4 regions of the Rhizobium sp. BK377 genome follow, and region 4 is predicted to be linked to each of the others. Evidence: predicted binding sites of a transcription regulator. Region 4 holds the regulator's gene; each other region holds the start of a gene.

Region 1 (5,897 bases), on a different contig from region 4:
TCGCGTCACACACCACGGTGCAGAAAATTGCGCCACCAGGCGAATACCTCCCAACCCCAAACATAGGACAGAGACGATGCCGACGATCACTACAAAGGATGGAACGACGATCTATTATCAGGATTGGGGCAACGGCCAGCCGATCCTCTTCTCCCATGGCTGGCCGCTGTCGGGCGATGCCTGGGAAGTGCAGATGCTTTATTTCGCCCAGCAGGGCTACCGTGTCATCGCCCATGACCGCCGCGGCCATGGCCGCTCCTCTCAGCCGTGGAACGGCAACAATATGGATCAGTATGCCGATGACCTCGCCGAGCTCATCGAGAAGCTCGATCTGAAGAACGTCGTCATGATCGGCCATTCCACCGGTGGCGGCGAAGTAGCCCATTATATCGGCCGCCATGGCACCAGCCGCGTCGCCAAGGTCGTACTCGTCGGCGCCGTTCCGCCGCTGATGCTGAAGACATCAGCCAATCCCGAGGGCACACCGATCGAAGTCTTCGACGGCATCCGCAAGGGCACGGCAGGCGACCGTTCGCAGTTCTATCGCGATCTCACCATGGCTTTCTACGGCTTCAACCGCGATGGCGCCAAGGTCAATGAGGGCCTGCGCGAAACCTTCTGGCTGATGGGCATGGCCGGCGGCATCAAGGGCCATTACGACTGCATTCACGAATTCTCCGAGGTCGACTACAGCGAAGACCTCAAGAAAATCGATGTACCGACGCTCCTCATCCACGGCGACGACGACCAGATCGTGCCGATCAAAGCGGCTGCCGAGAAGGGCATCAAGCTCCTGAAGAACGGTACGCTGAAGGTCTATCCGGGCGCCCCGCATGGTCTCGCCCAGACTGAAGCCGACAAGTTCAACGCCGACGTTCTCGCCTTCATCAAGGCGTAATCCATAAAAGCGGCCGGCCAGGCCGAAGGAGATCATACATGCTTCCTCTATCGTTAGCCCTTGTTGCCCTTCTCGGTCTGGCCGGCTCTCCGGCCTTTGCCGCCTCGCCGCAATTTGGTGTCGGCGCGCAATATGATACGACCCATGTCTATGTCGCCCCTGATGACGTGGACGCCTTCGTCAAAAGCTTCCTCGCCACCTTCGGCGGCACTAGCACCAAGCAGGTAACGGCAACGGTGACGCCGACGCCGAGCAGCACCACGTCGCAGCTCCTGCAGACATCGGTTGGCACCGTCTCGCTCTTCGGCTTCAAGACGCCGATCCCCTACCCGTTTGGCGCCGAACGCACCGGCTACCTCGTTACCGATCTCGACAAGGCCGTAGCCGCCGCCAAGGCTGCCGGCGCCGATGTGATCGTCTCAGCCTTCCCAGACCCGATTGGCCGAGATGCCGTTATCCAGTGGCCGGGCGGCGTCAACATGCAGCTCTACTGGCACACGACCACGCCAAATTATCCGGCCTTCACGACAGTCCCCGAAAACCGGGTCTACGTGTCGGCTGATCGCGCCGCGGCTTTCACCCACGCCTTCCTTGCCTTCTCGCACGGCAAAGTCGTTTCTGATGAAGAGAAGGCGCCGGGTATCGAGATCGGCCTTCCGGATCAGACCTTTCACCGCTTGCGCATCGAATCCGTCTTCGGCCGCATGACCGTACTCGTCACCGACGGCCATCTGCCCTTCCCCTACGGCCGCGAGGTGACCGGTTATGAGACGGCCGATCTTGATGCGACGCTCCAGAAAGCCAGGGAGAGCGGTGCTGAAATCCTCGTGGAGCCCTATCAGTCCGGCGAAAGCCGTGCAGCCATGGTGGAATTTCCGGGCGGCTATATTGCCGAAATCCACGCCGTCGCGGCACACTGACGAACGAATATACAGAGGGGGAATAGACCGATGCGCCCAGCCCTGCCCGTGCTTCTGAGCTTTACCGGTGGTTATGTCGATACAGCAGGCTTCCTGGCACTTGGAGGTCTCTTTCCCGCCCATGTCACCGGCAACTTCGTCACCCTCGGCGCAGCGCTGACCCACGGCACGTCGGGCATCATTGCCAAGCTTCTGGCGCTGCCCGTCTTCTGCCTGACGATCCTCCTGCTGCGATACCTGACCTACAAGGTACTCGCCGGTGACGAGAAGGGCTTGCGCATCCTGCTCGTCATCAAGCTATTATTCCTGATCGCTGGCGGCGCCTGCGCCATCTGGCTTTCGCCCTTCACCAATCCGGATGGCCTGCCGTTGGTCGGAACCGGCATGCTGCTCGTCATCGCCATGGCGGTCCAGAACGCCGCTCACCGCATCCATCTCGGCGCGTCACCGCCGAGCACGCTGATGACCGGCACGACGACGCAGATCATGATCGATCTCGGCGATCTCGCCCATGGCATGTCAGGAGATCAGGCAAGGACAGTGAAAGGCCGCCTGTCGCGCATGCCAATTGCAGTGGCCGCCTTCGCGCTCGGCTGCGGCCTGGCCGCCCTGCTCTTTGCTACCGTCGGCATCTGGTGCCTGGCGCTACCGCCGCTCTTTGCCCTGGTGTCGGTCTGCCTGGCCTTTGCCGGGCCGAAGGCTGCCTGAGAACAGCCCTTAGCCGCTGATGCCGTTGCCGGCGGCCCCAGCCTCAGCCTCGGCAATGCGCAGTCGCAGCGTCGCCTTGCGTGCCCGAATTTCAAGCGAAATGAGTTCGGAAACCGATCCATTACGGCGCAGCAAAGCGATCGTGCTCAACACGGGAGACACAATGGCGGCGAGGACGGTTCCGAGGCCTTCACCACTGTCCGGCAAACCATTCGCCGCGATCAGCGCGACAACAGCGATCAGCAGGATCAGATTGGCAAGAATGGCGATGACGTGCATATGACTCTCCCGATGCTGGCGCGAGACCTTAGTTGAGGCCCAGCAGGACCACAACTCGTGCGCAGACTTCCCAATCGGGCAACCAAGCCTGCTGAGGATAGCGCAGCCGCTGGGAATGAAAGCAGAACATCTTTTCTGGTCTTTCCTTCCCGAATCACTACATTACGCGCCATGAACAACAGTTTCGACGATATGCCCTTCTTCGACGAGGAACCGGGCGATGCGCCGCGCAAGCCGCAACAGCCTGCCGCGCCTGCTGCAAGAGCACCCACTGCCGGCGGCGGCATTGCCGCCCGCGCCATGGCGGCTCGTGACGGCGGCCGCCCCGACTATCTTGGCGGACTCAACCCGGAACAGCGTGAGGCGGTCGAAACGCTAGAAGGCCCGGTCCTGGTGCTCGCCGGCGCCGGCACCGGCAAGACGCGCGTGCTCACCACCCGCATCGCCCATATCCTGTCTACCGGCCGCGCCTTCCCCTCGCAGATCCTCGCCGTGACCTTCACCAACAAGGCCGCCCGCGAGATGAAGGAGCGCATCGCGCTTCTCGTCGGCGGCGCCGTCGAAGGCATGCCCTGGCTCGGCACCTTCCACTCGATCGGCGTCAAGCTTCTGCGCCGCCATGCCGAGCTCGTCGGCCTGCGCTCGGATTTCACTATCCTCGACACCGACGATGTGGTCCGCCTCATCAAGCAGCTGATCCAGGCCGAAGGCCTCGACGACAAGCGCTGGCCGGCCAAACAGTTCGCCGGCATGATCGATACCTGGAAGAACAAGGGCCTCGGCCCTGCCGATATTCCGGAAGGTGACGCGCGCGCCTTCGCCAATGGCCGCGGCCGCGATCTCTACTTTGCTTACCAGAACCGCCTGTCGACGCTGAACGCCTGCGATTTCGGCGACCTGCTGATGCATCCGATCGCAATCTTCCGCAAGCAGCCGGATCTGCTTAAGGAATATCACCAGAGGTTCCGCTACATCCTCGTCGACGAATATCAGGACACCAACACCGCCCAATATATGTGGCTGCGGCTCCTCGCCCAGCGGCCGAAGGGCGAGCCACAGAATGTCTGCTGCGTCGGCGACGACGACCAGTCGATCTATGGCTGGCGCGGCGCCGAAGTGGATAACATCCTCCGTTTCGAGAAGGATTTCCCAGGCGCCAAAGTCATCAAGCTCGAGCGCAACTACCGCTCGACGGCCCATATCCTCGGCGCTGCCGCCCACCTGATCACCCATAATGAAGGCCGCCTCGGCAAGACGCTCTTCACCGATCGCTCCGATCCTGACGATGTCAAGGTGCAGGTGCATGCCTCATGGGATTCCGAGGAAGAGGCGCGCGCCATCGGTGAGGAAATCGAGCGCCTGCAGCGCGGCGATGCCGACGGCAAGAAGCATCTACTGAACGACATGGCGATCCTGGTCCGCGCCTCCTTCCAGATGCGCGAATTCGAAGACCGGTTCGTCACCCTCGGCCTGAACTACCGCGTCATCGGCGGCCCGCGCTTCTACGAGCGCCTCGAAATCCGCGATGCCATGGCCTATTTCCGCCTCGTCGCCCAGCCGGCAGACGACTTGGCTTTCGAGCGCATCATCAACACCCCGAAGCGCGGCCTCGGCGATACGACGGTGCGCGCGCTCCACGATTATGCCCGTGCCCGCGATATCCCGATGCTGGCTGCCGCTGCCGACATGATCGAGACGGACGAGCTGAAACCCAAGGCCCGCAAGGCCCTCTTCGACGTGATTCAATCTTTCCGCCGATGGCAGGAACTGCTTGAAAACACACCGCATACGGAGCTTGCCGAACAGATCCTCGAAGAGTCCGGCTATACCGACATGTGGAAGAACGACAAGACGGCGGAAGCGCCGGGCCGCCTTGAAAACCTCAAGGAACTCATCCGCTCCATGGAAAGCTTCGAATCCATGCGCGGCTTCCTGGAGCATGTCTCCCTTGTCATGGATGCCGAGCAGAACGAGGATCTCGACGCCGTCTCCATCATGACGCTGCATTCGGCCAAGGGCCTGGAATTCGACACCGTTTTCCTGCCCGGCTGGGAGGAAGGCCTCTTCCCGCATCAGCGCTCGCTCGATGAATCCGGCCGCGCCGGCCTCGAGGAAGAACGCCGCCTCGCCTATGTCGGCATCACCCGCGCCAAGCACCGTTGCCACATCTGGTTCGTCTCCAACCGCCGCATCCACGGCCTCTGGCAATCCACCATCCCCTCACGCTTCCTCGACGAACTGCCGGAAACCCATGTGGAAGTGGCCGAGATGGAGCAGAACTACGGTGGCTACGGCCGCGGCGGCGGTTACGGCCAGTCGCGATTCGACAAGGCCGATCCCTTCGCCAATTCCTATTCGACGCCGGGCTGGAAACGCGCCCAGGCCAACAAGACCGACGCCACCCGCGACAACTGGGGCACGCGCTCCGGCCATGCCGTGGAACGCATCGGTTACGGCGAAAGCGGCCCGCGCGGCCGCACCATCGAGGGCGAACTGGTGGCGAAATCCACAGCCACCGAACCCTCACGCTTCGCCCTCGGCGACCGCGTCTTCCACATCAAATTCGGTAACGGCTCCATATCCGGCATCGAAGGCAACAAGCTGACGATCGATTTCGATCGCGCCGGCCAGAAGCGGGTGCTCGACGGATTTGTGGAGCGCGTCTGACCGCTCACCTTCCTTGGCGTGTAGTCGGGAATCACACGCGCAGCCGAACGCGCTTCTCCAGATGACAAAACGCCGCTTTGACCCGACTCGCAAATCAGCCTAGCCCGGTTATTGCCCGCCCATGAAAGGCAGGCTTCACAAGACCTTCAAAGGAGGTTCAAGTGACCAGTATTTCAGCCCTGGGCAGCACGCAGACCCAGTACCAAGCTCCTCTCAATCCTCTCGACAAGAACGGTGACGGCGTCGTCTCAGCGGACGAACTTGCGGCCGCTTCAAAGTCCTCGACGGCGACCAGTTCGTCCACCGGCGATGACGCTTCCTCCGGCTCCGATGTCGTCCAGAAGATCGCAGCCGATATTCTGGCGCTCATGCTCTCGCTTCAGAAGACGGACGACGACAGCAAGGCCGGCACCGATGACAATGGT
Region 2 (5,897 bases), 1.4 Mb from region 4:
TTTTCAAGGCCTCGACAAAACGGCTGGAGGCTGGTCTTTTGGCAGGCTTACGCGTGTCCCATTTCTTCCAGAATTCCTTCCGCTCATCTTCCGAAAGCAGCAGCTTGTCGCGGAGCCAAGGATGATCGCGCTCCAGTACGATGGGGTTTGCATGCTCAAGGCCGCGCACGTATCCAGCGAGAATGAGCTCGGCGATCGCCCTGCCGGAAATCCCGGCATCCGGCTGCGCCAGAATGGCGCTAGCCACCAGCCGCACGAGATCCAGCCCGTAGGGCATGATCGCCGCGTCGTCGAAATCATTGGCGCCCCATACGAGCCGCCCCTCGATATCCCGCCATGTGCCGAAATTCTCCAAATGCGTATCGCCGATCGACAGCACTTGCGGCATGTCAGCAAGCTCCGGTCTGACCTCGTAGATGATCTCCGCCCAGCGCCAGTAGGTAGCGCGCAGAAAGGCGAAAGCTTCACCGCACATCTTCCGGTGTTTCTCGTCAATATCCTCCTGCACAAGCTCGCCCTGCAGCTCGTATGCCAGCCACGCCTCGTAATCGCTCAGAGATTGAGAAAGGGTCTTCATCGGCTCGCCCTCAGGTTTGATCAATCATAATCCTGCGGGGCTTTATTCAGAAGAGGTTTCGGCATGATCCCAAAATAGATGCGACGCAGCTCACCGTGCTGAGATGAACCGCGCCGACCTATCTGATCTTACGGGAAGCGGAGCTTCGGCGTTTACGAGATCCGCCTTGCGAAGCTCCGCCGGAGATCACCTGGGACCACCTCGTCGAGTGCGGCCGGTACTGCAGGAGTTGATCATGCCGGCGACAAGCGCCTGCAATTCATCGGCCTGCCCGGCCGGACCCGCAAGCGACACAGCTCGGGGCTGCGTGATCGAAACTCGTATCGAAAAGACAAAACCGTCGTGAGCCGGTTTGAAACCTTGTCGAATCCGGCCGGCCATGCCACTTTCGCGATCGCAAGAGGAACCATGATGAACGATACCGACAGGGGCGATTTCCGCGAACGGATCCGCCAGAGTTTTTCCCGTCAGGCGGCCATGCACACCATCGGCGCGGAGTTGACGCGTGTCGAGCACGGCGTGGTGGAAATCGAGCTTCCCTTCGACGTCAAACTGACGCAGCAGCACGGCATTTTGCACGCGGGTGTCATTTCCGCAGCGCTCGATTCGGCCTGCGGTTTTGCAGCCTACAGCGTTATCGATGCCGAAGCCTCGATCCTGACGATCGAGTTCAAGGTCAACCTCATGTCGCCGGGGCGTGGCGAACGCTTCCTCTTCAGGGGCGAGATCACCAAGCCCGGCTCCAACATCATCGTTGCCGACGGGCGAGGTTATGCGATCAGCGACGGGCCTGCCAAGCTCATCGCGTCCATGACCGGGACGATGATGGTCATTCGCGGAAGAGAGGGAATTACGGGATGAAATTCGAACTGAAGTCGGTTGCAGGCAAGTCCATCCTGTTCGTCATGGCCGCCGAGGCCGAATACGGGCCGTTCCTGCGCTCGCGCATCGAACCGCTGATGACAGGCGTCGGCCCTGTCGAGGCGGCGATCGCGATCTCCAAATCGCTCTCCCGTCTCGATGCTTCCGACGATCTGCCCGATCTCGTGGTTTCGCTCGGCTCGGCCGGTTCGGCGCGCCTGCAGCAGACCGAAGTCTATCAGGTCACGTCCGTTTCCTATCGTGACATGGATGCCTCGCCGCTCGGCTTCGAAAAAGGCAAGACTCCCTTTCTCGACCTGCCGGCCGATCTCGACCTGCCGCTGCGCATTCCCGGCATTCCCGAGGCCACCCTTTCAACCGGCGGCAACGTCGTTTCCGGTGCCGCCTATGCCAATATCGCAGCCGACATGGTCGACATGGAGACCTATGCGGTGCTGCGCGCTTGCCAGGGCTACAAACTGCCGCTGATCGGCCTTCGCGGCATTTCGGATGGCGCAGTCGAGCTGCAGCATATTTCCGGCTGGACCGAATATCTGCATATCGTCGACCGCAAGCTTTCTTATGCCGTCGATAGTCTGTTTACTGCTCTGGAAGATGGCGTTTTCTGGTTCTAAAGCATGTCGCGCAAAAGTGTGCAGCGGTTTTGCAATAACGACATGCGAAGACAAAAGCTTGAACCGTGGCAGCGAATATGAAGGATCGCGACACGCTGCAAGCGCTGAAAACAGGGACAATCGGGACAATAAAACCCCGATACGGCCGAATTCCCGGATTGCAAGCAGAGGCGCTTTTCATTAAAGGCTCGCCATGACCCAGACAGCACATCCCGACAGCGTTCTCATCGTCGATTTCGGCAGCCAGGTGACCCAGCTCATCGCACGTCGTGTGCGTGAAGCCGGCGTCTATTGCGAGATCGTTCCCTTCCAGTCTGCCGAAGAAGGCTTCAAGCGCCTTCAGCCGAAAGCGGTGATCCTGTCCGGCAGCCCGGCCTCGACGGTCGATGAGGGATCGCCCCGGGCGCCGCAGATCATCTTCGACAGCGGTCTTCCAGTGTTCGGCATCTGCTACGGACAGCAGACGATGTGCATGCAGCTCGGCGGTATGGTGGAAAGCGGCCATCACCGCGAATTCGGCCGTGCCTTCCTGGAAGTCGACGAGGAATGCGCCCTCTTCGAAGGTCTTTGGTCCAAGGGCTCGCGTCATCAGGTCTGGATGAGCCACGGCGACCGCGTGACGAAACTGCCCGAAGGTTTCGAGGTCGTCGCCACTTCGTCCAACGCGCCTTACGCCTTTATCGCCGACGAGAAGCGCAAATATTACGGCGTGCAGTTCCATCCTGAGGTCGTGCATACACCTGATGGCGCCAAGCTGATCGCGAACTTCATCCACAACATCGCTGGCATCCAAGGCGACTGGACCATGTCCGCCTACCGCCAAAAGGCTGTCGAAGACATCCGCCGCCAAGTCGGCGACAAGCGCGTCATCTGCGCGCTTTCCGGTGGCGTGGATTCGTCGGTCGCAGCCCTTCTCATCCACGAAGCTGTCGGCGACCAGCTGACCTGCATCCTCGTCGACCACGGCCTGATGCGCAAGGACGAGGCCGCAGGCGTCGTTGCCATGTTCCGCGAGCACTACAATCTGCACCTGATCCATGTCGACGCTTCCGATCGCTTCATCGGCGAGCTCGAAGGCGTTTCCGACCCGGAAACGAAGCGCAAGATCATCGGCCGCCTGTTCATCGAGACCTTCGAGGACGAAGCCAAGAAGCTTGGCGGCGCGGATTTCCTCGGCCAGGGCACGCTTTATCCAGATGTGATCGAGTCCGTTTCCTTCACCGGCGGCCCTTCCGTCACCATCAAGTCGCACCACAATGTCGGAGGCCTGCCGGAGCGCATGAAGATGCAGCTCGTCGAGCCGTTGCGCGAACTCTTCAAGGACGAGGTTCGCGTGCTTGGCAAGGAACTCGGCCTGCCAGACAGCTTCATCGGCCGCCATCCCTTCCCGGGTCCGGGCCTCGCCATCCGCTGCCCAGGCGGCATCACGCGCGAGAAGCTTGATATCCTGCGCGAAGCCGATGCGATCTATCTCGATGAGATCCGAAAGGCCGGCCTCTATGACGCGATCTGGCAGGCTTTCGCCGTGCTGTTGCCCGTCCAGACCGTCGGCGTCATGGGCGACGGCCGCACCTACGAATTCGTCTGCGCGCTGCGCGCCGTCACCTCGGTCGACGGCATGACGGCGGATTTCTATCACTACGATATGGAATTCCTGGGCCGCGCCGCGACCCGCATCATCAACGAAGTCCGTGGTATCAACCGCGTGGTTTACGATGTGACCAGTAAGCCGCCGGGCACGATCGAGTGGGAATGAAGATCTGGGAAACCCGGCACGGATTCCCGTTTTTGCCTCGTCTTCCAGAGAATTTCTGATAATACGCCAAGCACCGATGACATTCTTCGTCTCGTGCGGCCGAAGGCAGCGCGCACCAAGTCTGCCAAGAAAGTGTCTGCGGCGGTCAAGGACGCCGCCTGAGGCACTCATTCACTGTTCAATTCGACATCGGCAAACGGCCGCCGCTCGGCAGCCGTTTTTGTCTCCAATATAGTTTCACCTTCATTGTTCTTGTTTTGTTCTTGACGAAAAGAGCACCTCTGATAAGCTCCTCCTTGTAAAACAAGGAGGCGGACGATGTAGTCCGTAGTTCAGATGCCTCATTTTCCGCTCGACCCGAATGGCTCCGACCCCCGGAAGAAAGCCGGCTACAGCGGGGGACGTCACCACAGGTTGTTCTTCATGCTCCGCCCGACCGCTGAGGCAGCATCCGAAGCGATGGAGATCGCCCAGACTTATCGCAACGCCCATGCATTGACGGGGCCTTCGCGACCCCTTGAGCTGCTTCATATCACGCTGAATGGTGTGGGCGCCTATCGCAGGCTGCCGCAGGATATCGCGTTCGCTGCGGAACAGATGGCTGCGACGATACGCGTCCGACCGTTCGAATTGGTGCTTGATGAGGTCATGAGCTTCCGCCATCCGGGCGAACCCCAGGCCTTCGTCATCTGCACCAGGCAGGAAAACGAAGCGCTGCTGGATCTTCGCCACCAAATCCAGGAAGGTCTGTATGAGGCGGGACTGCCCTATAACCTCGGTGGCCATCTGACACCGCATATGACGCTGCTCTACGATCGCAAGACAGTTCTGCCTGAAGAGCTTAATCGGCCGGTGCGGTGGACCGTCCGGGAGTTCCTGCTGATCCACAGCTTCTATGGAAAGAGCGAGCATAATGTCATTGGCCGTTGGCCTCTGCTCGGCTGAGCCAAGCTTGCACCGCGGGTGGGGATTCGCATACAACTCCCCACCCAATAGGCACAGGCGGAGCAGGACAGTGGACGTTTCAGAGATCATCATCCCCGGCGATACGCCCGGCATCGAATGGCGGTTGCCGGTCATCCGTTTCGAGGGAAACGATCCCGCCGCCCCGAAGGTCTATATCCAGGCCGCACTGCACGCGAACGAACTGCCGGGAACGGCGCTGGCGCATTTTCTCTGCCTACAACTCAGGCAGGCCGAAGGCGAAGGACGGATCGCCGGCGATATCACGCTTGTGCCACAGGCAAATCCGATCGGTGCCGCACAATCGCATTTCGGCGAGCTGCAAGGCCGGTTCGATCTGGGATCGCGGACCAATTTCAACCGAGACTTTCCGCTGATCTCCGTTCGTGATCGGCCAGAGCTGATTGACGGGCTCGACAACTACCCGGCAGCTGATCGATTGAAACGGGAGCTCATCCATATGGCGCTCGGCGCCGATCTGGTGCTCGATCTGCATTGCGATGATGAATCGCTGCAATATGCCTATATCGACGAAGCCTTCTGGCCGGAGGCGGCGGACCTTGCCAATGCGCTCGACATGGAAGCAGTGCTGCTTTCAGATGGCGAAAGCAGCGCCTTCGAAGAAGCGGTCGGTTTTGCCTGGAAGTATGAGGTGCCGGGCGAGCGCAAGGCGAAACTTCCGGGCAAGCTTTCAGTGACGGTGGAACTGCGCGGCCTGCGCGACGTCGACCCCGGTATGGCCGCAAAAGACGCCGAAGGCATGCTGCAATTCCTGATCGGGCGCGGTGTCGTCGGCGGCGGAGCGACCGTAGACAAGACCTTCTCCGGACCAGCCGTGCCGCTCGACAATGTTGAGATCGTGCGCGCGCCGCAGGGCGGTACGGTCCTCTTCCACCGCAATATCGGCGAGCGTGTCTCGGAAGGGGAGCTTCTGGCGACGATCGTCACCCGACCCGGTTTTGCCGAGGGCGATATCAAGATCCGGGCGCCGCAGGACGGGCTGTTGCTGACCCGCACGTCCGACCGGCTGGTGCGCCGACGCGGCGACCTGATGAAGATCGTCGCCGACAAGCCGAGCAAAGCAACGCGAAAGGCCGGCACCCTG
Region 3 (5,897 bases), on a different contig from region 4:
TTGTGTTCCCCCAGACGCGGACTCGGCCGCTCGTATCGCAGCGGCGTTTCCGACAGCACTACCGGCGTACGCACGCCGGGGATCATCGTGCCCGCCGCATCCGGCAGATCAACCCGCAGGCCGCGCGCCTTGACCTGCGGATCGGCAAACATTTCCTCGATCGTATTGATGGCGCCGGCTGGCACGGCATTGTCCTCGCAGGCCTTGAGCAGATCCGCTTTTTGCCATTTCAGCGTTTCGGTTGAGACCATCCGACGAACTGCGTCTCTGTTGGCGACGCGGGCCTTGTTGGTCGCGAAGTTTTCATCATCGCCGATGACGAGGCCAAGGATCGTGCAGAGACGACGAAACTGGCCATCATTGCCGATGGCAAGGATGAGATAACCATCAGCTGTGGGCACCACCTCGTACGGCGATATGTTCGGGTGAGCGTTGCCGAGCCGGACTGGGGCACGGCCGGACACCAGGTAATTCATGTTCTGGTTGGCGAGCACTGCCGATTGCACATCGAGCAGCGCCATGTCGATCAGCTGGCCTTCGCCCGTCTTTAGGGCATGGATGAGGGCGGCTTCGATCGCTGAGACCGCATAGATGCCGGTGAAGATATCGGCAATCGCGACACCCGCTTTCATCGGCTGTCCATCCGGTTCACCCGTTATCGACATAAAACCCGACATGCCCTGGACGATATAGTCGTAGCCGGCGAGACTGGCGTAGGGGCCGGTCTGGCCGAAGCCGGTGATGGAGCAATAGACGAGACGCGGATTGATTGCTTTCAGGCTTTCGTAATCGAGCCCGAATTTGACAAGGCCGCCGAGCTTGAAATTCTCGATCAGCACATCAGCGGTGGCGACGAGGCGGCGCACCAGCGATTGGCCTTCTTTGCTTTTTAGGTCTGCGGTGATGGACCGCTTGCCGCGATTGGTCGAGTGGTAATAGGCGGCAGAGAGGTTTTCTCCATCCGCGCCCTCGACGAAGGGCGGTCCCCAGTGTCTGGTGTCGTCGCCACCGTCAGGGTTTTCCACCTTGATGACATCGGCGCCGAGATCGGCCAGCATCTGCCCCGCCCATGGGCCGGCCAGCACGCGCGCAAGCTCGATGACCCTGATGCCGGCAAGCGGCGGCTTCTTCTTCACGTCTTGCGTCATCTTCCTCCCAAGTTCCTCGCAAACTCCGTGCGGGCGGCGGATTTTAGGGCGCCCGCGTTGCCTCAGATGTATCGGATACGGGTTTGGAAGCAAAGCGCCGCTCACGCCAGATGATATAGAGGCCCGACGCGATGACGATGAGGATGCCGAGCCATTTCAACGCATCAGGGAAATCGGCGAAGACCAGCCAGGCGAAGACGGTGGCTGAGACGATTTCAAGATATTGCAATGGTGCCAGCGTCGAGGCCGGGGCGGCGCGATAGGCGTAAGCCGCGAGAATGCCTGTTATTGCAGCGGCAATGCCCGTACCGAGCAGGTAGCCGAAGGCCGGAAGATCGGGCATTACCGTATCGATGATGTCGGAGCCGCTGCCGTAGCCGAAGAACAGGATGACGGCGCAGAAGAAGATGCCCCAGAGGCCGGTCTGGAACTGCATGGCCCAGGGATCCTCCCGATGCGAGAGCACCCGCGTCATCAGCGCGAAGACGGCGATGCAGAAGGCGCTGACGACGGGCAGCAGGGCAATATAGCCGACCTCTTCAAAGCTGGGCTGGATAATCAGCATGGCGCCCAGGAAACCGACGGCGCAGGCGCTGTAGCGCCGCCAGCCGATGGTTTCCTTCAGAAAGATGCTGCCAAGGATCGTCAGGATGATCGGCTCGACGAAGAAGATGGCGATCGCATCGGCAACCGCCATGACCTTCAGCGTCGTGACGAAGCAGATCATCGACGTGGTGACCATCGCACCGCGGATGGCATGATAGCAGCTCTGCTTCAGCGAAAGCCGGATTCTGGCGCCACGCAGAAATACGAAAGGCAGCATGGTCAGCGACTGGATGACGAAACGGAAGCCGGCGACTTCCGTCGACGAGATCGTTGCCGTCGCGAGCTTCGAGAAGATGTCGATCAGCGGCGAGATCAGCACCGAGAGCAGCATGAAAAGCAGGCCGAGCGTCACCTCGGAGGCAGCGGGATGGCGTGTGGAAGTCGTGCTCGTCATCTCAGGGTCCTTTCGCTCCGGACCGTGCGGATCGCTTCATCGCACCAGTGGGCGAAATCCGCAATTGCCGCTTCCGCGCCGATCTCGTTCAGCGTTTCATGCCGCATGTCCTGATATATCTGGGTGCTGATACGGGAGAAGCCTTGGCTTTTCAAACGCTTTGACAACCACAGCACGGCTTTTCCATTGATGGTTGCCGGGTCCTTGCCACCGCCGCACAGATGGATCGGCATGTCCTTCGGCAGAATATCGAGCCGCCCTTTCTCGATACCGCGAAAGGTGAGGGCGAAGACATCGAGCCAGAGCGATATGGACGCATCGAAGCCACAGAGCGGATCGGCAATATAGGCATCGACCTTATCCGGATCGTGTGACAGCCAGTCGAATCCCGTCCGGTGATCGGGAATGGATTTGCCCCAGGCGGAAAATGTCAGCCTCGGCAGCATGTCGCTCGGCACATCGGAGCCTTTCAGCATGCGCTCGGCAAGCAGGATCGCCTGTGCGACGCGGCCGGAAAGACCAACCGCGAAGTTCGAATTCCAGACGGCAAGGGCTGCGAACCGGCCGGGAAGTTCGGCGGCGGCATTGAGTGCGATCAGGCCGCCCATCGAATGGCCGAACAGGATGACGGGCAGGCCGGGGTCGCGGGTCGTGGCAAAGTCGTGCATGGCAGCGATATCGTTGATGACACGGTCGATGCCGTCCCGTCTCGCGAAGCGGCCGAGCGGCGCATCGGCTGCGGTTGTCTCGCCATGGCCGCGATGATCATGCACATAGACGTGATAACCTCCTGCCGCCATGGCTTCAGCAAAGCGCTGATAGCGGCGGGAATGCTCGGCAAGCCCGTGCGAAATCATCAGGATAGCCCGCGCGTGCCCCTCTGGACGCTGGTGATGATAGGCAAGCGAAGCTTCCGCGCTTTGAAGCCGCAATGTCTCGAAAACCATGCCTTCCTCCTGCGCCCAAAAAGACCAGATACCCGAGCAATGCAATATTTCCTGGTCCGGCATACATGCGAAAATTGATTTCTTCGCGATTCAGGGTTGCGAAATCGTTGGCTTCGTGCTTGTTTGTTCCTGTATTGTTCTTTTGTCGAGGCTGTTTATGAGCAAGCTTTTCCTGTCGATTTCCATCCTATTCCTCTCGTTATCTGCCGCCGGTTCCGTATCCGCGCAGGAAAGCGGGCGCACACGCTTCATTCTTGCGGCGAGCTGGCAGCCAGCGTTCTGCCAGACCAATCAGAAGAAGGCGGAGTGTGCCAGCCAGAGCGGCGAGCGCTATGACGCCACCAACTTTTCTCTCCATGGCCTGTGGCCGATGCGGCAGGATTATTGCGGCGTACCTGCCGACCAGAAAACCGCCGACAAGGACGGCCAATGGACGAGCCTGCCGGCGGTGACCCTCTCGACCGAGACGAAGAGCGCGCTCGACAAGGCGATGCCTGGGACGCAATCGGCGCTCGAGCGGCATGAATGGATCAAGCACGGTACCTGCACGAAGATGAGCGCGGACGACTATTTCGCCACCGCCATTTATCTTATGGGCGATCTCAATGCTTCGGCCGTGCGCGACCTCTTTGCCGCCAATGTTGGCAAGACGCTGAAATCAGATGCGATCAAGGCGGCGTTCGACAAGAGCTTCGGCGCTGGTGCCAGCGACCGTGTGAAGATGAGCTGCCGGCGCGTCGGCAACAAGCGCGTGATCAGTGAACTGACGATCGGGCTTTCGCAGGATGCCGTTTCGGCTCAAGCGAAGGAGAAGGGCCTCGGTGGCCTCATCCAAGGGGCAGGGCAGACGTCCTTCGGCTGCGACGAAGGCATTGTGGATGCCGCCGGCTTCTGATGGAAACATGCCGAAATCCTGACGAAACAGGGTTTCGGCGTTGCCCGCGGGCGTGGTTTCGCCTACATAGCGGCCACGATTTCAAGTTTCCGTCCGGAGCATCCCAGCATGGCACGCCAGTTCATCTATCATATGTCCGGCCTCAACAAGGCCTATGGCAATAAGAAGATCCTCGAGAATATCCACCTTTCTTTCTATCCCGATGCCAAGATTGGTATCCTGGGTCCGAACGGCGCCGGTAAGTCCACCGTGCTGCGCATCATCGCCGGCCAGGACAAGGAATATACCGGCGAAGCCTGGCTCGCTGAGGGTGCGACAGTTGGTTACCTGGAACAGGAGCCGAAGCTGGATCCGAACAAGACCGTATTCGAAAACGTCATGGAAGGCGTTGCCTCCAAGACGGCAATCGTCGATCGCTACAACGAGTTGATGATGAACTATTCCGACGAGACGGCGGAAGAGGGCGCGAAGCTTCAGGACATCATCGACAGCCAGAACCTATGGGATCTGGAAAGCCAAGTCGAGATGGCGATGGAAGCCCTGCGCTGCCCACCGCGCGACGCCGATGTCACGACGCTGTCGGGTGGTGAGCGCCGTCGTATCGCGCTCTGCCGCCTGCTTCTGTCGCAGCCCGACCTGCTGCTGCTCGACGAACCGACCAACCATCTGGACGCCGAAACCATCGCCTGGCTCGAAAAGCACCTGCGCGACTATCCAGGCGCCGTGATGATGATCACCCACGATCGCTACTTCCTGGATAACGTCACCGGCTGGATCCTCGAGCTCGACCGCGGCCGCGGCATTCCTTACGAAGGCAACTATTCGGCCTACCTGCAGGCGAAGGCCAAGCGCATGCTGCAGGAAAACCGCGAAGAAGCCGGCCGTCAGAAGGCGATCAGCCGCGAACAGGAATGGATCGCTTCCAGCCCGAAAGCCCGTCAGGCCAAGTCCAAGGCGCGTATCAAGTCCTACGAACAGCTGGTCGAGGCTGCCGAGAAGCAGCGTCCTGGTGACGCGCAGATCATCATCCCGGTCAGCGAGCGCCTCGGCCAGGTGGTCATCGAGATGGAAGGCATCACCAAGGGCTTTGAAGGCCGCACGCTGATCAACGATCTGTCTATCAAGCTGCCGCCGGGCGGCATCGTCGGCATCATCGGCCCGAACGGCGCCGGCAAGACGACACTGTTCAAGATGATCACCGGTCAGGAAAAGCCCGACAGTGGTTCGATTCGTATCGGCGAGACCGTGCATCTCGGATATGTCGACCAGAGCCGCGATGCACTCGACGGCAACAAGACCGTCTGGGAAGAAATCTCCGGCGGCGCCGAAGTCATCAAGCTCGGCAAGTTCGACATGAACTCGCGCGCTTATTGCGGCGCCTTCAACTTCAAGGGCGGCGATCAGCAGCAGAAGGTCGGCAACCTTTCGGGTGGTCAGCGAAATCGCGTTCACCTTGCCAAGATGCTGAAGGCCGGCGGCAACGTTCTGCTGCTCGACGAACCGACCAATGACCTTGATACGGAAACGCTGGGTGCGCTCGAAAGCGCGCTCGAAAATTTCGCCGGCTGCGCCATCATCATCAGCCACGATCGCATGTTCCTCGACCGTTTGGCCACCCACATCCTCGCTTTCGAAGGCGAGGGTCATGTCGAATGGTTCGAAGGCAACTTCGAGGATTACGAGCAGGACAAGATCCGCCGCCTCGGCCCCGATGCGCTGAACCCGGGCAGCCAAGCTCATAAGCGCCTGACGCGCTAACTGGTTTAACATGCCTTTCGAAGCCCCGGCTGGTCCGGGGCTTTTCGATGTTTGCTGTCGTTATCACCACAGGCAAGTTCGCAAATCAGTAAAATGTCGCTTGCCTCAGCTATCCAAATCACATAAAGATATCTTTATATCTTGATTGG
Region 4 (5,897 bases):
AAGAGCACGGTGAACATGGTCGTGGGGAAGCCCAGGGCCTTCAGCGTGATGCCGGAGTAGAAGTCGATGTTCGGATAGAGCTTCTTCTCGATGAAGTAGGAGTCAGTCAGTGCGATGCGCTCCAGCTCCATGGCGACTTCGAGAAGCGGATCGTCCTTGATGCCGAGTTCGCCCAGAACTTCATGCGTGGTCTTCTGCATGATCTTGGCACGCGGATCGTAGTTCTTGTAGACGCGATGACCGAAGCCCATCAGGCGGAACGGGTCATTCTTGTCCTTGGCGCGAGCGATATATTCCGGAATGCGATCGACAGTGCCGATTTCCGTCAGCATGTTGAGGGCTGCTTCATTGGCGCCGCCATGAGCGGGACCCCAGAGGCAGGCGATGCCGGCGGCAATGCAGGCGAACGGATTTGCACCCGACGAACCGGCGAGACGGACCGTCGAAGTCGAGGCGTTCTGCTCGTGATCGGCATGCAGGATGAAAATGCGATCCATTGCGCGTGCGAGCACCGGATTGACGACATATTCCTCGCAGGGAACGGCAAAGCACATGCGCAGGAAGTTGGATGCGTAATCCAGGTCGTTCTTCGGGTAAACGAAGGGCTGGCCGATATGGTACTTATAGGCCATGGCGGCAAGCGTCGGCATCTTGGCGATCATGCGCAGGCTGGCAACCATGCGCTGATGCGGATCAGTGATGTCGGTGGAGTCGTGATAGAAGGCCGAAAGCGCGCCAACGCAGCCGCACATGACGGCCATCGGGTGGGCGTCGCGACGGAAACCGGTGAAGAAGCGGCTCATCTGCTCGTGCACCATCGTGTGGTGCGTGACGCGATAGTCGAAGTCCTTCTTCTGAGCTGCGGTCGGCAGTTCGCCGTAAAGCAGCAGGTAGCAGGCTTCGAGGAAGTCGCCGTGCTCGGCCAGTTGCTCGATCGGATAGCCGCGATGCAGCAGCACACCCTCGTCACCGTCGATATAGGTGATCTTCGATTCACAGGATGCGGTCGACGTAAACCCGGGATCGTAGGTGAAGGAAGCCGTGTTCTTGTAGAGTGCACCGATATCGATGACATCAGGTCCAACCGTGCCTTTTCGCACGGGCAGGTCGACTGATTTTTCACCGATTTTGATTGTAGCGCTTTGATCCGTCATGCTGATCCTCCGGAGTGGCGGTGGCGCCGCAAAAGCGCCATAAGAGTTAAGCGTCCTCAGCGATAGCTATATGATCGGGAAGCTAATGCCAAGTTACCGTGATGCCATTTTGTGCATCGCGGCATTATCTTTTAGGCACTGCAGCGATCAGCTAAATGCATATCAGAACACCATGATTTGACTGGATTTTCGTTCCTGTGAATTTTCCTCTTATTTCAATCGATTATTGTTTGCTCGTTTTGATCTCAGGTTGCATTCTGCTGGGATTAAGGGCAGCTCCAGGCGAATATGACGGGGTTAGAGACAAGAGAACGACAGACGCAATCCATTGGTGAGAAAATGGATTTTGCAGGCATTGCTCCGCGCGCCATTGTGACGCAATCGGCTCGGACGCAGGTTGCGATCCCATTTCGATCGAGATTGGCGACTGTTGCGAAACGATACGTCGGGTCGTCCATGCGGATGGCCGCCGAAGAGACCGATCACGGTCGCCTCATCCTCATCTCGCCGGTCTTCCTTGGTGCGGGTGCCGCGACCTGGTTTCTGGCAGCTTCGGATTTTCCGGCCGTCTCCCTCGGTCTCTGCCTGCTTGCGCTTGTTCTCGCTGTTGCGCTTTGCGGCCATGCCCGCACCAAATTGCGGGCGACGCTCCTCGCACTGCTTCTCTTTGTCGGCGGAATGCTCTCGGCGCAGATCGAAACATGGCGGGCAAAGACCCTGATCCTCGATTCAGCCGTAACGACAACGGTAACCGGCCGGGTCGAACGCCGAGAAGGCTACGGCCAAGGGCGCTGGCGTTATATTCTCGACGTCACCGGTACGGATGCTCCCGAGCTCAAGCGTCCGCCCGAACGCATCTCCGTGCTGGTCCGCGGCGCCACCCAGCCGTTCGAACTCGGCGACGTTATCGAGGGCAGGGCGCGCATCACGCCTCCGGCCGGACCGGCGCTCCCACATCTCAACGATTTCGCCTTCAGCGCCTATTTCGATGGCATTGGTGCGAACGGCTTCTTCTATGGCGCGCCGAAGAAGGTTGCGGAACAGCCGGAGCAAGCGGGTTCGGTCGCCGGGATCGTTCTGGAACGGCTCTACAGCCTGAGAACCGGCATCGGCGATCGGATTCGCTCTACGCTGCCTGGCGACACCGGGGCCTTTGCCGCTTCACTTGTCACCGACGAGAGACGGGCGATCTCGGATGAAACGACGGAAGCGCTGCGGCAATCCGGCCTTGCGCATATCATCGCGATCTCCGGTCTCAACATGGCGCTCTCCGCCGGCATCTTCTTTGTCGGCCTCCGCGTCATTCTCAGCCTGTTTCCCGGCATTGCCCAGGCATGGCCGACCAAGAAGATCGCGGCGGCCGGCGCGCTCGCTGCGGTGACGGCCTACTATCTGATCTCGGGTTTTGCCGTCTCCGCCGAACGCGCCTTCATCATGATGGCGATCATGCTGGTAGCCGTCTTCTTCGACCGTCCGTCGATCAGTCTCAGAAACGTGGCGCTTTCCGCTCTCGTGATCCTCGCCGTCTCGCCATCGGAAGTGCTCGGACCAAGCTTCCAGATGTCTTTCGCCGCGACGCTTGCCCTGGTTGCCGGCTACGATCTCTGGAAGGGGCGCCCGATGCGGGAGAATGCCTTTGCCAAGCTGCCGATCATGAAACCCTTCTTCGTCGTCGGCGGATTCTTCGGGGGCGTCTTCCTGACGTCGTTGATCGGTGGTTTCTCGACGGCACTGTTTTCGATCGAGCATTTCCACCGCCTGACTGCCTATGGCCTGCCGGCAAATCTCGCGGCTATGCCGGTTATTTCCTTCATCGTCATGCCGGCCGGGATGCTGGCGATGCTGCTGATGCCTTTTGGCCTTGATGGTCCGGTATGGCAGGTTGCAGGCTTCGGGCTTGATCTGGTGATAAAAATCGCAACGACGGTATCGGGCTGGGGTGGCAATATTGATGTGGGCCGCTTGCCCGGTTGGTACTTCCCGGCAGCCGTCTTCGGCTTTCTGCTGCTGACCCTGCTCAGAACCCGTCTGCAGCACATGGGAACCGCAATTGTGGCGGTCTCAACGCTTGCTGTAGTGCTGCTTCCGTCACAAGCGATGCCCGACATCGCCATTTCCGAAGATGGCGGCCTAGTCGCTATAATCGACGGACAGGCGATGGCTTCGAACCGTGAAAAGCCGCCCGCCTTCATCTTCGAACAATGGCAGAGGGCACTTGCGATCGAAGAGCATCAGAAGCCGGTTATGCTCCAAGTTGCCAAGGCGCCACCCACTGCGCCAGACGGCAAAAGGCTGCAGCTCTCGCCAGAACAACAGGATGAAGCGAGAGAGGCGATGAAACAGTCAGTTGCCACCGGTCGCCCTTCACGCTTCTCCTGCCTGAAGAGCGCCTGGTGCACCGCCTTGCTCGGCAATGGAAAGAAACTGACCGTCATCGACAATGCTGCCTATCTCGGGCCCGCCTGTGATACGGCTGATATTGTCGTGACCGCTGTTCGATTGCGCTTCGACCGTTGCCGTTCCGGCGCGCTGCTCTTTACCGGCGAAACGCTGCGCAAGACGGGTTCTGTTGAACTTCGATTCACCGATAAAGGAGCGGAGGTCGCAATCGCATTCGACACATTGCGGCGCCCTTGGATGCGCCACCGCGCCTATGACTGGCGCAGCAACACATTCGCAGACGCCAGCCTGTCGCCGGTCAGTGATAGCGGCGAATGAGGCCGACGAGCTTGCCCTGGACCTTGACACGGTCCGGTGGAAAAATGCGGGTCTCGTAAGCAGGGTTTGCTGCCTCGAGCGCAATCGATGCGCCCTTGCGGCGGAAGCGCTTGAGCGTGGCTTCCTCGTCATCGACCAGCGCGACGACGATATCGCCCGGATTGGCGGTGCTGCCATTGCGGATAATAACCGTGTCGCCATCGAAAATCCCGGCTTCGATCATCGAGTCGCCGCGAACTTCGAGGGCATAATGCTCGCCTGAACCCAGCATATCGGCGGGAACGGTGATGTCATGCGTATTGTTCTGGATTGCCGAGATCGGAACACCGGCAGCGATGCGGCCCATGACGGGAACGGAGACCGCATTGCTGTTATCGGCCGCGGGTGCGGGCTTTGCCGAGGCAGGAGGTGCCACCGGCTGGGGTTTGCCAAGACTGCCCTCGATGACGCTCGGCGAAAAGCCGCGCCGCTGCTGCAGGCTTGGGTTATAGGCTTCCGGCAATTTGATGACTTCGAGCGCACGAGCCCGGTTCGGAAGCCGGCGAATGAAACCGCGTTCCTCGAGCGCCGTGATCAGCCGATGGATACCGGATTTTGAGGCCAGATCCAGAGCGTCCTTCATTTCGTCGAAAGACGGCGGAACGCCTGACTCCTTCATCCTTTCGTGAATGAAAAGAAGGAGTTCCTGTTGTTTGCGCGTAAGCATGGCGTCTAACCCCATCTTGAAACAAATCCAGAACGGACACTATATGTTCCATATGTGTTCTGCAAGTAGCTAAATTTTCGTAAAACTTCTGTTCATTCTGTCGAGAATTTTATTTTTCTTGGCCCCCAAGCCTTCCCGGCCTTGTCTCATGGCGCTTGCTGAAGCACATCTCCTTGTAGTTGCTGGAGGGAACTGATGAGCCAAGAAACGCTTCCGATCGATCATCTCGTTTTGCCGGTTACCGATATTGATCTTGCGCGCGAAAGGCTGGGCAAGCTTGGCTTTACCGTCGCGCCCGATGCCCGACATCCCTTTGGCACGGAAAATGCCTGCGTTTTCTTCGCCGATAAAACCTATATCGAGCCGTTGGGTGTGGCGAGTGTGGAGGAAAGCGAGGAGACGGCGCGTGAGGGGAATGTTTTTACTGCCCGCAACCAGGCTTTCCGCTTCCGCTGCGGCGGCGAGGGACTGTCCGCCATCGCCTTCGCGACAGCGGATGCGAGGCATGAACATGCTCGGTTCGCGAGGGACGGCATAAGTGCAGGTTCTGTGCTGCAGTTCGAACGTCCTGTGAAAATGCCTGATGGTACCGAAAGCGTTGCCGGCTTTCGGCTCGCTTTTGCCGGCGATCTCCGGGCGCCGGATTTCTTTCTCTTCGCTGTCGAGCGCGTCAACCCGCTTCCTGCCGACCGCAGCGCGCTGGAGACTCATGCCAACGGCGTGACAAACATTGCCGAGATTGTTCTCACCGCGCAGGAGCCGGCAGCCTTCAGCGAGTTCGTTCGCACGGCCGCAAAAGCTGCCTCTGCGGAGGAAACGAGTTTCGGGCTGGACGTCCCTACCGGAAAAGCGAAAATCAGCCTGATGACCCCTGAGGGGCTGGAGGCCTACTACGATCTGGTGATACCGGATACCGATCGCGGCCTGCGCGGCCGGGCCGTCCTCTTTGCCGTCGGCGATCTGGCCGTGACAGAAGCGCATTTGGCTGCTAACGGGGTGACCTATACACGCAAGGGCAACCGTATTCTGGTGAAGCCCACGCCCGGACAGGGCGTGCTCTTCGCCTTCGAGGAAACATCATGAGCTCCACTACCAATGCAGAGGTCCGGATCGGCGAAGGCGCTGGCCAGGTTCTGTTTTCCAATTCCGCCAAGCTTTCGCTCATCGCAGGCCCGTGCCAGATGGAAAGCCGCGAGCATGCTTTCATGGTTGGTGGCACGCTGAAGGAGTTGTGCGCCAAGCTCGACATCGGCCTCGTCTACAAGACCTCCTATGACAAGGCGAACCGTACCTCTATTTCCGCCAAGCGCGGTATCGGC

The links. The regulator LexA, encoded in region 4, represses DNA repair genes until DNA is damaged. The targets are predictions, from matches to a motif close to TGTTCNNNNTGTGTTCNG.
Region 1: the regulator LexA is predicted to act here: its motif matches at 2,917-2,934, upstream of FHT92_RS12030 (ATP-dependent helicase).
Region 2: the regulator LexA is predicted to act here: its motif matches at 4,077-4,094, upstream of FHT92_RS07270 (2'-5' RNA ligase family protein).
Region 3: the regulator LexA is predicted to act here: its motif matches at 3,220-3,237, upstream of FHT92_RS12320 (ribonuclease T2 family protein).

The regions. Positions count from the first base shown of each region.
Region 1 covers NZ_JACIAC010000002.1:659,802-665,698, forward strand. The annotation lists gene FHT92_RS12010 (alpha/beta fold hydrolase) at 77-898, shown strand; gene FHT92_RS12015 (glyoxalase) at 937-1,818, shown strand; gene FHT92_RS12020 (YoaK family protein) at 1,849-2,526, shown strand; gene FHT92_RS12025 (hypothetical protein) at 2,536-2,805, opposite strand; gene FHT92_RS12030 (ATP-dependent helicase) at 2,977-5,472, shown strand; gene FHT92_RS12035 (hypothetical protein) at 5,634-5,897, shown strand, end outside.
Region 2 covers NZ_JACIAC010000001.1:1,465,951-1,471,847, forward strand. The annotation lists gene FHT92_RS07250 (DUF2252 family protein) at 1-577, opposite strand, end outside; gene FHT92_RS07255 (PaaI family thioesterase) at 989-1,438, shown strand; gene FHT92_RS07260 (5'-methylthioadenosine/S-adenosylhomocysteine nucleosidase) at 1,435-2,073, shown strand; gene guaA (glutamine-hydrolyzing GMP synthase) at 2,267-3,829, shown strand; gene FHT92_RS07270 (2'-5' RNA ligase family protein) at 4,253-4,774, shown strand; gene FHT92_RS07275 (succinylglutamate desuccinylase/aspartoacylase family protein) at 4,845-5,897, shown strand, end outside.
Region 3 covers NZ_JACIAC010000002.1:725,502-731,398, reverse strand. The annotation lists gene FHT92_RS12335 (CaiB/BaiF CoA-transferase family protein) at 1-1,148, opposite strand, end outside; gene FHT92_RS12330 (DMT family transporter) at 1,192-2,148, opposite strand; gene FHT92_RS12325 (alpha/beta fold hydrolase) at 2,145-3,095, opposite strand; gene FHT92_RS12320 (ribonuclease T2 family protein) at 3,253-3,990, shown strand; gene ettA (energy-dependent translational throttle protein EttA) at 4,099-5,748, shown strand.
Region 4 covers NZ_JACIAC010000001.1:98,716-104,612, reverse strand. The annotation lists gene gltA (citrate synthase) at 1-1,154, opposite strand, end outside; gene FHT92_RS00470 (ComEC/Rec2 family competence protein) at 1,443-3,872, shown strand; gene lexA (transcriptional repressor LexA) at 3,853-4,578, opposite strand; gene FHT92_RS00460 (VOC family protein) at 4,774-5,661, shown strand; gene kdsA (3-deoxy-8-phosphooctulonate synthase) at 5,658-5,897, shown strand, end outside.